DNA from 3 places in the Aminobacter sp. SR38 genome. Region 1 is predicted to be linked to each of the others. Evidence: predicted binding sites of a transcription regulator. Region 1 holds the regulator's gene; each other region holds the start of a gene.
What was found. The regulator LexA, encoded in region 1, represses DNA repair genes until DNA is damaged. The targets are predictions, from matches to a motif close to TGTTCNNNNTGTGTTCNG.

Region 1 (4,057 bases):
GGCTATGCTTCGCCGCCTTTCCCGGCTTCACCTCGCACCGGCCGGTCAAGAAGTACGCCGCAGGCGCAGCACTGCTCGCCATCGGTGGCTATCTGTTCATTTCAGGCGCCGAGGTCGCGGCGCAACGCAGCTTCATCATGCTGGCGGTGATGCTGACGGCCGTGCTGTTCGACCGTGCAGCACTCACCACGCGCAACCTGGCGATTTCGGCCGTCGTCGTGATCATGATCTCGCCCCACGAAGTCGTCGGGCCGAGCTTCCAGATGTCGTTCGCCGCAACGGCAGCCCTCGTTGGCGCATATGCCTGGTGGTCGGATCGGCGGGAGGAGCAGGCGCTGCCGGTAGGTCAGAGATCGCTGCCGTCCAAAATCTGGCGCTGGCTTGCGACAGTTGCGATAGGTCTCGCCGCGACGTCGGTGATTGCCGGGCTCGCGACCAGCGTTTTTGGCGCATGGCATTTCCAACGTGTTTCGCCCCTCAGCCTGTTCGCCAATCTGGCAGTCAGCCCGTTTGTGTCTGTCCTGGTCATGCCCTTTGCCGTCATGGCTGGCATCTTCATGCCGCTTGGGCTCGACGGCCCCTTCCTCGACACGATGGGCTTTGGCCTGAAGGCAATGATTGGCATCGCCACCTGGTTCTCCGAGCGCTCGCCGGTCGATGCGGTCGGCCTTGTCTCGTCACATGCGGTATTGTTGCTCACAGCAGCACTCGTCATCGCGTCGACGGCAACGACCTGGCTGCGCGCCGCCGCACTGCCATTCGCGGCCCTTGGGCTGCTGACGGTCGTGGAAACGGAAACGCCCGCCGTTCTCGTTTCGGAAGATGGCCGCCTCGTCGGCGTCCCGGTCGACGATGGCAAGCTGGCCGTCAATCGCGTCCGGCCGAACCAGTTCACCGTCGACAACTGGCAGCGCGCGCTGGCGTCGGAAACACTCGTCACCCCGGCCCGTTCGGCCGCGAATGCAACGAACGGGACTGTCCGTATGCCCAGCGAGACCGGCTCACAGCCAGCAGCCGATGCAGATGTCGCCGGTACGATACCCGGCAAACCAGTATCTGGAGAGCTAAACCCCGCCGGCGCGGACGCCTTCGTCTGTGATAGCGGGCTCTGCAAGGTTCAGCAACCAGAGGGTGCACGAATCGTCCATGCGGCGAATGCGAGCGCCGCTGCACGAGCCTGCGACAACGCGGATCTCGTCGTCGTCGACGATGCCACGGCAAGCGATGTCTGCCCCGGCGTGGCCGTGCTTACCAAACGCGAGCTGGCGCGCCTTGGCAGTGCGTCGATATTCATCACAGCCGAGGCGGCTGGCGTAGATCGGGCGGTCGAGATACGCCACGCCGTGGCGGAACCGTACCGCCCGTGGCATGCGCAGCGCCAATTTTCGCGCGAGGCGAGGGGCCTGTCACCCTACAAGCGAGCGGAGATGCCCCCGAAGACACCTGCCGGGGCAACCAAGGCGCACCCGAAAGCGCCGACTGCGGCCACACGGTGAGTCCGAAATCTGTACCCGCCGTCGCAGAGCCGTCAGATAAGGCAAGATAGCAACAGGGCAGATCAGTCCGGCTTACAGATTGCAGCAGGATGGACATGCCGAGGTGGCGGAAACGCAGCCCCGGCAATCAATAGCGGCGGATCAGGCCGACAAGCTTGCCCTGCACCTTGACCCTGTCCGGTCCGAAGATGCGGGTTTCATAGGCCGGATTGGCAGCCTCAAGAGCGATCGAGGCACCCTTGCGGCGGAAACGCTTGAGCGTCGCTTCTTCGTCGTCGACGAGGGCGACGATGATCTCACCGGGATTGGCCGTGGTCGAGCTGCGGATGACCACAGTGTCGCCGTCGAAGATGCCGGCCTCGATCATCGAGTCGCCCTTGACTTCGAGCGCGTAATGCTCGCCGCCCATGATCATGTCTGGCGGCACCGAAATCGAATGCGTCTTGTGCTGGATGGCGTCGATCGGCACACCGGCAGCGATGCGTCCCATGACGGGAATGGCAACCGCCGAAGCAACATCGTCGTCATTGCCGGCCGACATGCTGCGTGACGGCTCGGGTTTGCGGCCGAGGCTACCCTCGATGACGCTGGGCGAGAACTTCTTCGCCGCGTTGAGGCCAGGCGCGATCGAATCGGGCAGGCGCAGCACTTCAAGCGCGCGCGCCCGGTTGGGCAGGCGTCTGATGAAGCCGCGTTCTTCGAGCGCCGTGATCAGGCGATGGATGCCGGACTTGGAGGCGAGGTCGAGTGCTTCCTTCATCTCGTCGAAGGACGGCGGAATACCCGCTTCCTTCAGCCTCTCGTGGATGAATAGCAAAAGCTCGTGTTGTTTGCGCGTCAGCATCGCCACCCCCGAGGAATCAGAAGAAAAACAAACCCAGAACAAACACTATCTGTTCCAGTTGTGTTCCGCAACTGTTGATATTTCGTGAAGGGTGGAAGGTGCTGCTCAGCGCAACATCATCACCTTGCAGGCGCTGCCGGCTTCGACTGCAGGCGCGAAGGGCACCCGCACGATGGCGCAGTTGGCGTCGGCCAGCGTGCGCAGCATCGAAGAGTCCTGGATCAGGTAGGGTGTGACGACGAGACCCTCAGCGGTCTCGCGCGCAATCGCGCGGACAAAGTCCTGGCGCAGGTCGTTGGCCGCCATTGCCGTGTCGAGAATGCCGTTGCGCATGTCGGGCGAATAAGGGCGGCCGCCAAGCTTCGCCAGCAGAGGTTTCAGGAAAATCTGCGAGCAGATCAGGCTGGCAACCGGATTGCCCGGCAGGCCGACGCAGCGGCTGTTGCCGAGCCGGCCGAACATCAGCGGCTTGCCCGGGCGCATCGCGATCTTCCAGAAGTTGAGATCCATGCCGAGATCGGTCAGGACACGGTGAACGAGGTCGTGGTCGCCGACCGAAGCGCCGCCCAGCGTGACGATCACATCGGCGTCGGCGGCGAGCGCCTTGGCGACCAGTGCGGAGATTGCCTCGGTGCGGTCGGCGGCGATGCCGAGATCGAGTACGCGCGCGCCAACCGACTGAACGATCGCCGCGACGCCATAGGCGTTGGAGGCGATGATCTGGTCGGGCCCGGGATTGCTGCCCGGCGGCAACAGCTCGTCGCCGGTGGCGATGATGGCGACCAGAGGCGCCCGCAGCACTTCGACGCTGGGATGATTGGCAGCTGCGATCAGCGAGAGCGCTGCCGGGTCGAGCACACGTCCTGCATCAAGGATGAGGTCGCCCTGCTTGAAGTCGAGGCCCCTGGCGCGGATGTTGCGGCCAGCAAGCGTTGGCTCGAGCACCGCGATCTCGCCATTGCCGAGATCGCGAACGTTTTCCTGAATGACGACGGTATCCGCGCCTTGAGGCACCGGTGCGCCGGTGAAGATGCGGACGCACTCGCCCGGTCCGACGGTGCCCGTGAACTGCTTGCCGGCGGGTGCCTGGCCGATAACCTTGAGCTGCGCCGGCAGTGAAGCGATGTCGGCGGCCTGGACGGCGTAGCCATCCATGGCGGAGGCGTCAAAGGGCGGCTGGGTGCGCAGGGCGTGTAGTGGAGCCGAGAGCACGCGGCCCGATGCCTGGGCAAGGCCGACAGTTTCCGTGCCGCGTGGTTCGGCAGCGTCGAGCAGGCGCGCCAGGGCGTCGGCGACGGGCAGCAGCGCCATCTATTCGGCAGCCTTGTAGTCGCCCGACTTGCCGCCGGTCTTCTCGACCAGCCGGATGCCGGAGATCACCATGCCGCGGTCGGCGGCCTTGGCCATGTCGTAGATGGTAAGGCAGGCGACCGAGGCAGCCGTCAGCGCTTCCATCTCGACGCCGGTCTTGCCGGTGACGCGGGCAAGCGCCGTGACGCGCAGGCCGGGCAGCGCCTCATCTGGCTCGATCTCGACCGAAACCTTGGTCAAAAGAATGGGATGGCAGAGCGGCACGAGCTCATGGGTGCGTTTGGCCGCCATGATGCCGGCGATGCGGGCGGTGCCGAGCACGTCACCCTTCTTGGCGTTGCCCGACAGGATCAACGCCAGTGTCTCCGGGCGCATGACGACATGGCCTTCGGCAATTGCCGTGCGT
Region 2 (4,057 bases), 890 kb from region 1:
ATCTCTGTGGCTTACTGCGACATGGCCGGGACGTGCCCGGCCATTGGATGCGTCCAGACGGCTTACTGCTTGATCGGCGCGTATTTGCCGTCGTGCCACTGGTTGATGTCATAGCTGGCGTTCTTGAGATCGCCCTTCTCGTCGAAGACGACATCGCCGACGACGGTGCTGATCGGCTTGCCGTCCTTGAGCGCCTCGGCGACCTTCATCGGATCATCCGTGCCGGCACGCTCGATGCCCTGCGCGAAAGCCTGGATGGTGGCGTAGGAGAACAGCGTGAAGCCTTCCGGCACGAAACCGCCGGCCTTGATCTTCTCGACAGCTTCCTTGGCCTCGGGCTTGGCCTGCGGGTCGGAGGGGAACACGAACAGCGTGCCCTCGCCGGCCGGGCCGGCGATCTGCCAGAACTCGGGCGAAGCGATCGAGTCGGGCATGATCAGCTGATACTTGAAGTTCTGCTCGGCCGACTGGCGCAGGATGAGGCCGGCCTCGGGGTGGTAGCCGCCGAAATAGACGACGTCGGCCTTGAGCTCCTTGAGCTTGGTGACCAGCGCCGAATAATCCTTCTCGCCGGCATTGATGCCTTCGTAGAGAACTTCGGTCAGGCCACCGGCATTCATCGTCGCCTTGACGGCGTCGGCGACACCCTGGCCGTAGGCGCTCTTGTCGTGCAGCACGACGACGTTCTTGCCCTTGTACGTCTCGGCGATCCACGGGCCGATGAAGGCGCCCTGGGCGTCGTCACGCGTGTAGAGACGCATGATCGTCGGCCAGCCCTTCTTGGCGGCGTCGTCGGTCAAGACCGGGTTCGAGGATGCCGGCGACATCATCAGCGCGCCGCTCTCGGCATAGACGGCGGAGGCCGGGATGCTCGAGCCCGAGCAGGCGTGGCCGTCGATGAACTTGATGCCGTTGGCAACGATGCGGTTGGCGACCGAAACCGCCTGCTTGGGATCGCAGACGTCGTCTTCGATCGACAGCTTGAGCTGGCGCCCGAGAACGCCGCCCTTTTCGTTGATCGCCTTGACGGCGGCTTCCGCACCTTGCTTGAACTGGTCGCCGATATTGGCGAGCTGGCCGGTCATCGGGCCGGCTACGGCAATGCCGATATCCTGCGCGTAGGCTGCGCCGGCGCTGAGCGACAGGCCGACCAGTGCCGCGCCAAATGTACGTTTCAAATGCATTGTTACCCTCCCTGGGACGCTCCGGTTTCCCCGGATCGCGTCATGCGTGCAATCGCCGAAAGCTGTCATCGCAACCGGAACTTGTCTTGGCGCATCGGCGTCAGGATGTTGTGCCTGCAAACGGGGCGGCGGGCAATGCGGTGGCCGAACGATGCTGCCACGCCATGGGGTCAAAACAAAAAGGCCGCGCCGATCTTATGTGATCGGTCACGGCCTTTTTCGTGGAGAGCGCCGCGAGCATCTTCGGCCCGTCGGACATTCGCCTGCCCTGTCTAACTCGGTCCAGCTGGTGATGAGACATGCTGGAGGTCATGTCCCTGGCACATCTTGCTCGTCCTTCAAGCAGTGCGCTCTTGGAATTGGGGGCTGCCATCCCGGCGCCCCGGCTCTTCCCCCGAAGAAGCTTGGTCAGTGCATCGTCATCCATTCGCGCGCTTCGCGCAGCGCCTTGACGATGTCGAGCTTGGACATCGTGCCGGAGAGCTCCGAGCGCAGGGCGGCCGCCCGGGCCGAACCCTTGATCGCGGCGATGTTGAACCATTTGTGGGCGGCAACCACGTCGACCTCGCAGTCGCGGCCGGTCGCATACATCATGCCGAGTTCGAGAAGAATGTCGGCCTGAGCGGTGGTTCCCATCGCGCCGAAGCCAGCGTCAAAGATTTCGAAACGTGCCATTTTCTTATCCCCTGCCTGTCTCCTGAGAGCCGGCCCGGTGGTGTTCCGGAGCTGCCCTTTCGATGCTTCCGAGAATGCCGGGGAGCCTTGAATCCGCCGTTAAATGGCTTGCTTAACTCGAAGAAAACAAACTGAAAACAAAGGGTAAAGCTCGGAATTCATTAAGGATAGGAGTCCTTGCGGCAGCTGGAATTTGCAGAAAATGCGATGAAAATTCTCAAGTCGCCGGATAAGTCTTTGATAACCACGCGGCACATTGATCGATAGCCAGGGATGAACTTCGGCACCCGGATGGCGCTTTTCGGCGGTCTCAAAAAGGCTCAAAACTTACCCAGCGGCACCACTTTCGTTTTGCCGACGGCTGCATTACGCTTACGTTTGCGTAAACGTCAGGCAGGGAGAGTGCCTGTGAGCGACAATTCAACCGGGAGGACTTCAATGCTTCGCAAGATGAGCCTGGCCATCGCGGCCACCCTGATGATGGCGGGTGCGGCCTATGCCGATCCGATCGAGGGCAACTGGAAGACGGAAGCCGGATCGACTGCCGCGATCACGCCCTGCGGCGGCGGCTTCTGCATCACGCTGAAGGACGGCAAGCACGCCGGCAAGAAGATCGGCACCTTCAATGCCAATGGCGGCACCTATGCCGGCAAGATCACCGACCCGGCCAATGACAAGACCTATACCGGCAAGGCCTCGGTCGCCGGCTCGACGCTCAAGATGAGCGGCTGTGTGCTCGGCGGCCTGATCTGCAAGACGCAGAACTGGAAGAAGCTGTAAGGCGACCAGGAAATAGTCGTCAGTATCAGGGGGAGGCAGTGCCGGCAGGCGCTGCCTCCCCCATTCGTTTTTGCGCTGTCTGCGCGTTCAGGCCCTGGCGCGCTGGCCGAACAACACCTTCTGGGCTTCCTTGTCGTCGGCGAGGTTGCGGCGGTGGTCCTCACCGACGGCGAGGCCACGGCTCACTGCCGGACGAGCCAGCAACGTGTCGAACCAGCGCTTGAGATGCGGGAAGTCCTCGAGCTCCTGGCCCTGGTTCCTGTAGGGCTTGACCCAGCCGAGCGAGGCGATGTCGGCGATCGAATAGTCGCCGGCAAGGAATTCGCGATCGGCGAGGCGCTTGTTCATCACGCCATAGAGCCGGTTGACCTCATTGGTGTAGCGATCGATGCCATAGGCGATCTTCTCCGGCGCATATTGCCGGAAGTGATGGGCCTGGCCGGCCATCGGGCCGAGGCCGCCAACCTGCCAGAACAGCCACTGATCGACCTCGGCGCGGCCGCGCTCGTCCGAGGGATAGAGCTTGCCGAACTTGCGGCCGAGATATTGCAGGATCGCCCCGGATTCGAAGATCGAGATCGGCGCGCCGCCCCATTTGCCGTCAGCGGTCGGCCCTTCCGGGTCGATGATCGCCGGCATGCGGTTGTTGGGCGCGATCTTGAGGAATGACGGCTCGAACTGCTCACCCTTGCCGATGTTGATGTATTTGACGGTGTAAGGAACGCCCAGTTCCTCCAGCATGATCGAAATCTTCCAGCCATTGGGCGTCGGCCAGTAATAGAGTTCGATCGGCAATGTCTGGCTGGTCATTCCGCAGTCTCCGTTGGTGAGCGTTGCTCAGGAGATATGCGCAGCGGGGCGAAACACAACCCTGCGGACCCATCAAGGCTCGTCAATAAATTTGAACCGAAGATGAACGGAGGTCTCAGAACCCGTTCAGTCGCAGCTTGGCATAGTCCGATCCATCGAAGGAGAAGACACCAATGCTCGCCCGCCGGTTCACCATCGTCTGCCTGCTCAGTGCCCTGTTCGGGATCATGTTCGCAACGCTGGTGGCAGAGACCAGCCGCCCTGCCCGCTCCTGGGAAATCGTGAAGAAGTAACGACGCAACACAAGATCGAAAAGAAGCAACGCCAATGACCCGCACCGCAACCCAGATCAAGAAGACGCTCCGGCTGCTGCCGCGCGCCGCCATGATCCTGATGGTCCTTGCCGCTCCGGTGCTGGCCGTTCCGGAGCTTCGCGCCGATTACGGCTCGACCATCGAGGCACCTGCCGCCCGCAAGAGCGGCGTCGGCTTCGTGCTCCTGGTCAGCCTGCAGCGCACCTGAGAGATTCGAAAGGACGCGCCGCGAGACCTCTCGCAGCCGTCATAATTGATCTCTATAATAGGTCATGGAAAAGCGAATCTATCCTC
Region 3 (4,057 bases), 2.5 Mb from region 1:
CGAAGATCACCTGCCCGAGGCCGAGCACGATCATGTAGAGGCTCAGCGTCAGCTGGACGACGTCGGGCGTGGTGGCGAGGATTGCCGGCATCTCCGGCACCACCGGCAGGTAGATGTCCATGGCCAACGAGGCCAGGATGTCGAAGGGCGCCATCAAAAGCAGCGCCGCGGGCAGGGAATGGCTCCACGTGGGAGAGTTTCGATTGGGCATGACTATTCATCCGCACAAATGAATTTCATCTGGCGGCGATCTGCCACTTCGCTTGTCGATTACATCGGCTGGATGTCAGGAAACGATTTCCAGCAACCGCGCCGGACCGATCAGTGATCAGGAAATGAGGGGGCAGGGCGCCGCAACAACGTCTTGGTGTTGTTGCGGCCTACCTGTCTGCGGACTTGGCTGTACCCATGTTCGTCTCGCGGAGAAGCGCGGTGGCGTCTTGATTGGCTCGCGGCTTCCTAGCAGCCCGCCTGGCCCGGAACAACCCCGGGCCTCGGAAGGACGCGGCTCGGGCGGCCCCGCCGAAAAACCAGCTCGCCAGCAAAGCGCAGTCGCGCCTCAGGCGGCGCGCGGGTTTCTCACCGCGGCGGCCTCGGTCGCCTTGAAGATCCGGAAGGTGTTGCGACCCGCTGATTTGGCGGCATAGAGCGCGGTATCGGCTCGCACCAGCAGATCCGAGGGGCTGCACACTTCATGAATCGCGATGCCGATCGAGGCGCCGAGCTTCAGGGCCCGGCCGCCGTGGTCGACCGGTCTGCCCAGCCTGTCGATGATCTGGCGCGCCAGTTCCGAGATCGCCGCAAGCTCCAACTCCGGCCCCACCAGCACGGCGAACTCGTCGCCGCCGATGCGCGAGACGAGCTCGACGCCGGCGCAGGCGTTTTGCAGACGCCGGGCTACTTCCTTCAGGCACTCGTCGCCGGCGACATGGCCAAAGGTGTCGTTGATCTGCTTGAAGCCGTCGAGGTCGACCAGCAGCAGCGCTCCGAGCGGAGGCCGATCGTCGGCATCGGCCGTCAGCTCCGCCAACTTGGTCTGGAACCGGCTGCGGTTGGCGAGCCCGGTCATGACGTCATATTCGGCGAGATAGCGGGTCTGGTCGGCCAGAATCTTCTCTTCGGTGATGTCCTGCTTCATGCCGAAGATACGCACGGCAACGCCATCCTCGCATTCGACGCTGGCAGTGATGCGGATCCAGCGGCGATTGCCCTTCGCAGTCACGATCTCGGCGTCGAGGCCGAAGCCGGTGCGCTCCGCAATGCCCTTGCTGCGCTTGGCATGCAGATCGATGGCGGAAGCCTCGGTGTAGCATTTGACGATGTCCTCACGGACGAGCGGTGCTCCACGCGGCAGGTCGAACAGATCATAGACCACGTCGGTCCAGTGCAGCGCCTGGTCGGCGAGGTTGCATTGCCAGACGCCGATGCGGGCAGCGGCCGAGGAGCGGTCGAAAATCTTCTGGCTGTGCGCCAGCGAGGCCGCTTGTTCGCGGATCAGCGCCGTCTGCGCCTCAAGCCTTGCCTCGAGCCCCGCGATGATGGCGTCGCTCTGCCTGAGAACGGCCCGCCGCCGTATGTGCCGCGATGACGGACTGCGCATGTGGATAGCCCCTGTTTCGGGCAGAGCTTCGCGCGGCGGCGCTTAATATTCCCTCTCTCTAATGCCGCAATGGCAGATTGCTGCGCACAAGGGTTAACGTATCCCGAACGCACCATGCCGACGTGCATGTTCTTGAATTGTTCTTGCGCACCTTTGCAATCTATGCTTGTCTTTGGCTGAGGCTTACGCAGGCGAGGGGCCGCCTGCCGGAAGCAACGTGCATGAATTCGCCACAGCGCATCCGTGCGGCCCCAAGGAGCGCGGTGCTACAGGGAGGGCAGCATGGTTTCGCGCGTGCGCACTGTCGCGTTCCAGGGCATCGAGGCGGTTCCCGTCGACGTGCAGGTGATGGTCGCGCCCGGCAAGGTCGGCATGCAGATCGTCGGCCTGCCCGACAAGGCGGTGGCCGAAAGCCGCGAGCGGGTGCAGGCGGCGTTGCACGCGTCCGGCCTGTCGATGCCTGCCAAGAAAGTCACCATCAACCTTGCCCCGGCCGACCTGCCCAAGGAAGGCAGCCATTACGACCTGCCGATTGCGCTCGGGCTGATGGCAGCACTCGGCGCCCTGCCGGGCGATGCTCTCGCCGCCTATGTCGTGCTCGGCGAGCTGTCGCTGGACGGCACCATTTCGGCGGTCGCAGGTGCGTTGCCGGCGGCAATCGGCGCCAATGCCGAGGGCAAGGGGCTGATCTGTCCCGCCGCCAGCGGACCGGAAGCCGCCTGGGCCGGCGCCGACATCGACATTCTGGCGCCGCGCAGCCTGATTGCCATCGCCAACCATTTTCGCGGCACCCAGGTACTTTCCCGACCCGAACCCGGCATTCGTGCTGCGGCGCGCGACCTGCCCGACCTCGCCGACATCAAGGGCCAGGAAAGCGCCAAGCGAGCGCTCGAGGTCGCCGCCGCTGGCGGCCACAACCTCTTGATGGTCGGCCCGCCTGGCGCCGGCAAGTCGATGCTGGCGGCGCGGCTACCCTCGATCCTGCCGCCTTTGTCGCCCAAGGAACTTCTCCAAGTGTCGATGATCGCCTCGATCGCCGGCGAACTCGCGGAAGGCAAGCTCACCGACCGGCGCCCGTTCCGGGCACCGCATCATTCCGCCTCGATGGCGGCAATGGTCGGCGGCGGCTTGAAGGCGCGGCCGGGCGAAGTATCGCTCGCCCATCACGGCGTGCTGTTCCTCGACGAGCTCCCCGAATTCACACCACAGGTGCTCGATTCTTTACGCCAACCGCTCGAAACGGGCGAATGCATGATCGCCCGCGCCAATCACCGCATCACCTATCCGGCGCGCATCCAGCTGGTCGCGGCGATGAACCCGTGCCGCTGCGGCATGGCCGGCGAACCCGGCTATCGCTGCCTGCGCGGCACGCGCTGCCAGTCCGACTATCAGGCACGTATCTCCGGGCCGCTGCTCGACCGCATCGACCTGCGCATCGAGGTGCCCGCGGTCTCGGCCTCCGACCTCATCCGCGGCAGCCGCTCGGAAGCCAGCGCCGATGTCGCCTTGCGTGTCGCCCGGGCGCGGACGATCCAGCGCGAGCGCCTCGAACGCCATGGGGTCACAGGTGCCACCACCAATGCGCAGTGCGCCGCAGGCCTGATCGAAGACATCGCCGCGCCCGATGCCGCTGGGCTTTCGCTGTTGCGCGACGCCAGCGAAAAGCTCGGCTTTTCCGCCCGCGCCTATCACCGCGTGCTCAAGGTGGCACGCACGCTGGCGGATCTCGATGGCAGCGAGACTGTCGGCCGCATTCACCTCGCCGAGGCGATTTCATATCGCATGAGCGCCGAGCGCATGGCGCAGGCAGCGTAGGAAGAGGAGGGGCGCCGCAAGCGCAGTTCAGGCTGTCGCAAGGGAGGTGAAGGCGGTAGACGAGCCCAATGAAAGCGAACAGCGGACATGCAGCGTCCGCGGCGCTGGCGGAACTCAACCTCACCGCTCGGTAAGTCTAACGGGACGGTGGCATATGGCCGCCGTTTTGCCTCGCCAGAGGACGCGGCCAGGACCACATGGCCACAAGCCGCCCTGCGAAGCACGAAGGAACAGCGGTTACCGTATCCGCAAGAGACGCTACTTGACCGAGCCGACCAGCATCGGCTGGCCTTCGCGGATCGTCACCCAGCGGCCGGTGTTCTCGCTCGACTGGCGCTTGAGGTAGCTGTAGCCGGTCTCGTCCCACTGGCGCACGGCATCGGTCAGATTGTCGAGGATGAAGTCGCCCTTGGAGGTGCGCACGGTCAGCACCGCATGACCCTCGCCATCGGGCTTGCGCACCACCGTGATCAGCAGGTTGGACAGCTTCAGACCTTCGCGGTTCAAGGTCCGGCGCTTTTCCAGCACATAGTCCTCGCAGTCGCCTTCACTATTGTCGGGGTAGGTCCAGACCTCGTCGCGGCCATAGATGTCGATATCGTTCATTGGTTTGACGGCGGCGTTGACCGACACGTTGACGGC

Region 2: a site for LexA is predicted at 1,982-1,999, ahead of IG197_RS06815 (sel1 repeat family protein). Genes of this name have one in related genera too.
Region 3: a site for LexA is predicted at 1,728-1,745, ahead of IG197_RS14360 (YifB family Mg chelatase-like AAA ATPase). Genes of this name have one in related genera too.

What each region holds. Positions count from the first base shown of each region.
Region 1 covers NZ_CP062112.1:482,360-486,416, reverse strand. Annotated here, with positions in the region: gene IG197_RS02415 (ComEC/Rec2 family competence protein) at 1-1,496, shown strand, start outside; gene lexA (transcriptional repressor LexA) at 1,624-2,340, opposite strand; gene glp (gephyrin-like molybdotransferase Glp) at 2,446-3,651, opposite strand; gene moaC (cyclic pyranopterin monophosphate synthase MoaC) at 3,652-4,057, opposite strand, start outside.
Region 2 covers NZ_CP062112.1:1,376,315-1,380,371, forward strand. Annotated here, with positions in the region: gene IG197_RS06810 (ABC transporter substrate-binding protein) at 63-1,184, opposite strand; gene IG197_RS06815 (sel1 repeat family protein) at 1,593-1,859, opposite strand; gene IG197_RS06820 (DUF2147 domain-containing protein) at 2,298-2,639, shown strand; gene IG197_RS06825 (glutathione S-transferase family protein) at 2,727-3,449, opposite strand; gene IG197_RS06830 (hypothetical protein) at 3,777-3,971, shown strand; gene IG197_RS06835 (AMP nucleosidase) at 4,036-4,057, shown strand, end outside.
Region 3 covers NZ_CP062112.1:2,941,915-2,945,971, forward strand. Annotated here, with positions in the region: gene cml (CmlA/FloR family chloramphenicol efflux MFS transporter) at 1-211, opposite strand, end outside; gene IG197_RS14355 (sensor domain-containing diguanylate cyclase) at 560-1,600, opposite strand; gene IG197_RS14360 (YifB family Mg chelatase-like AAA ATPase) at 1,883-3,415, shown strand; gene IG197_RS14365 (transglutaminase-like cysteine peptidase) at 3,674-4,057, opposite strand, start outside.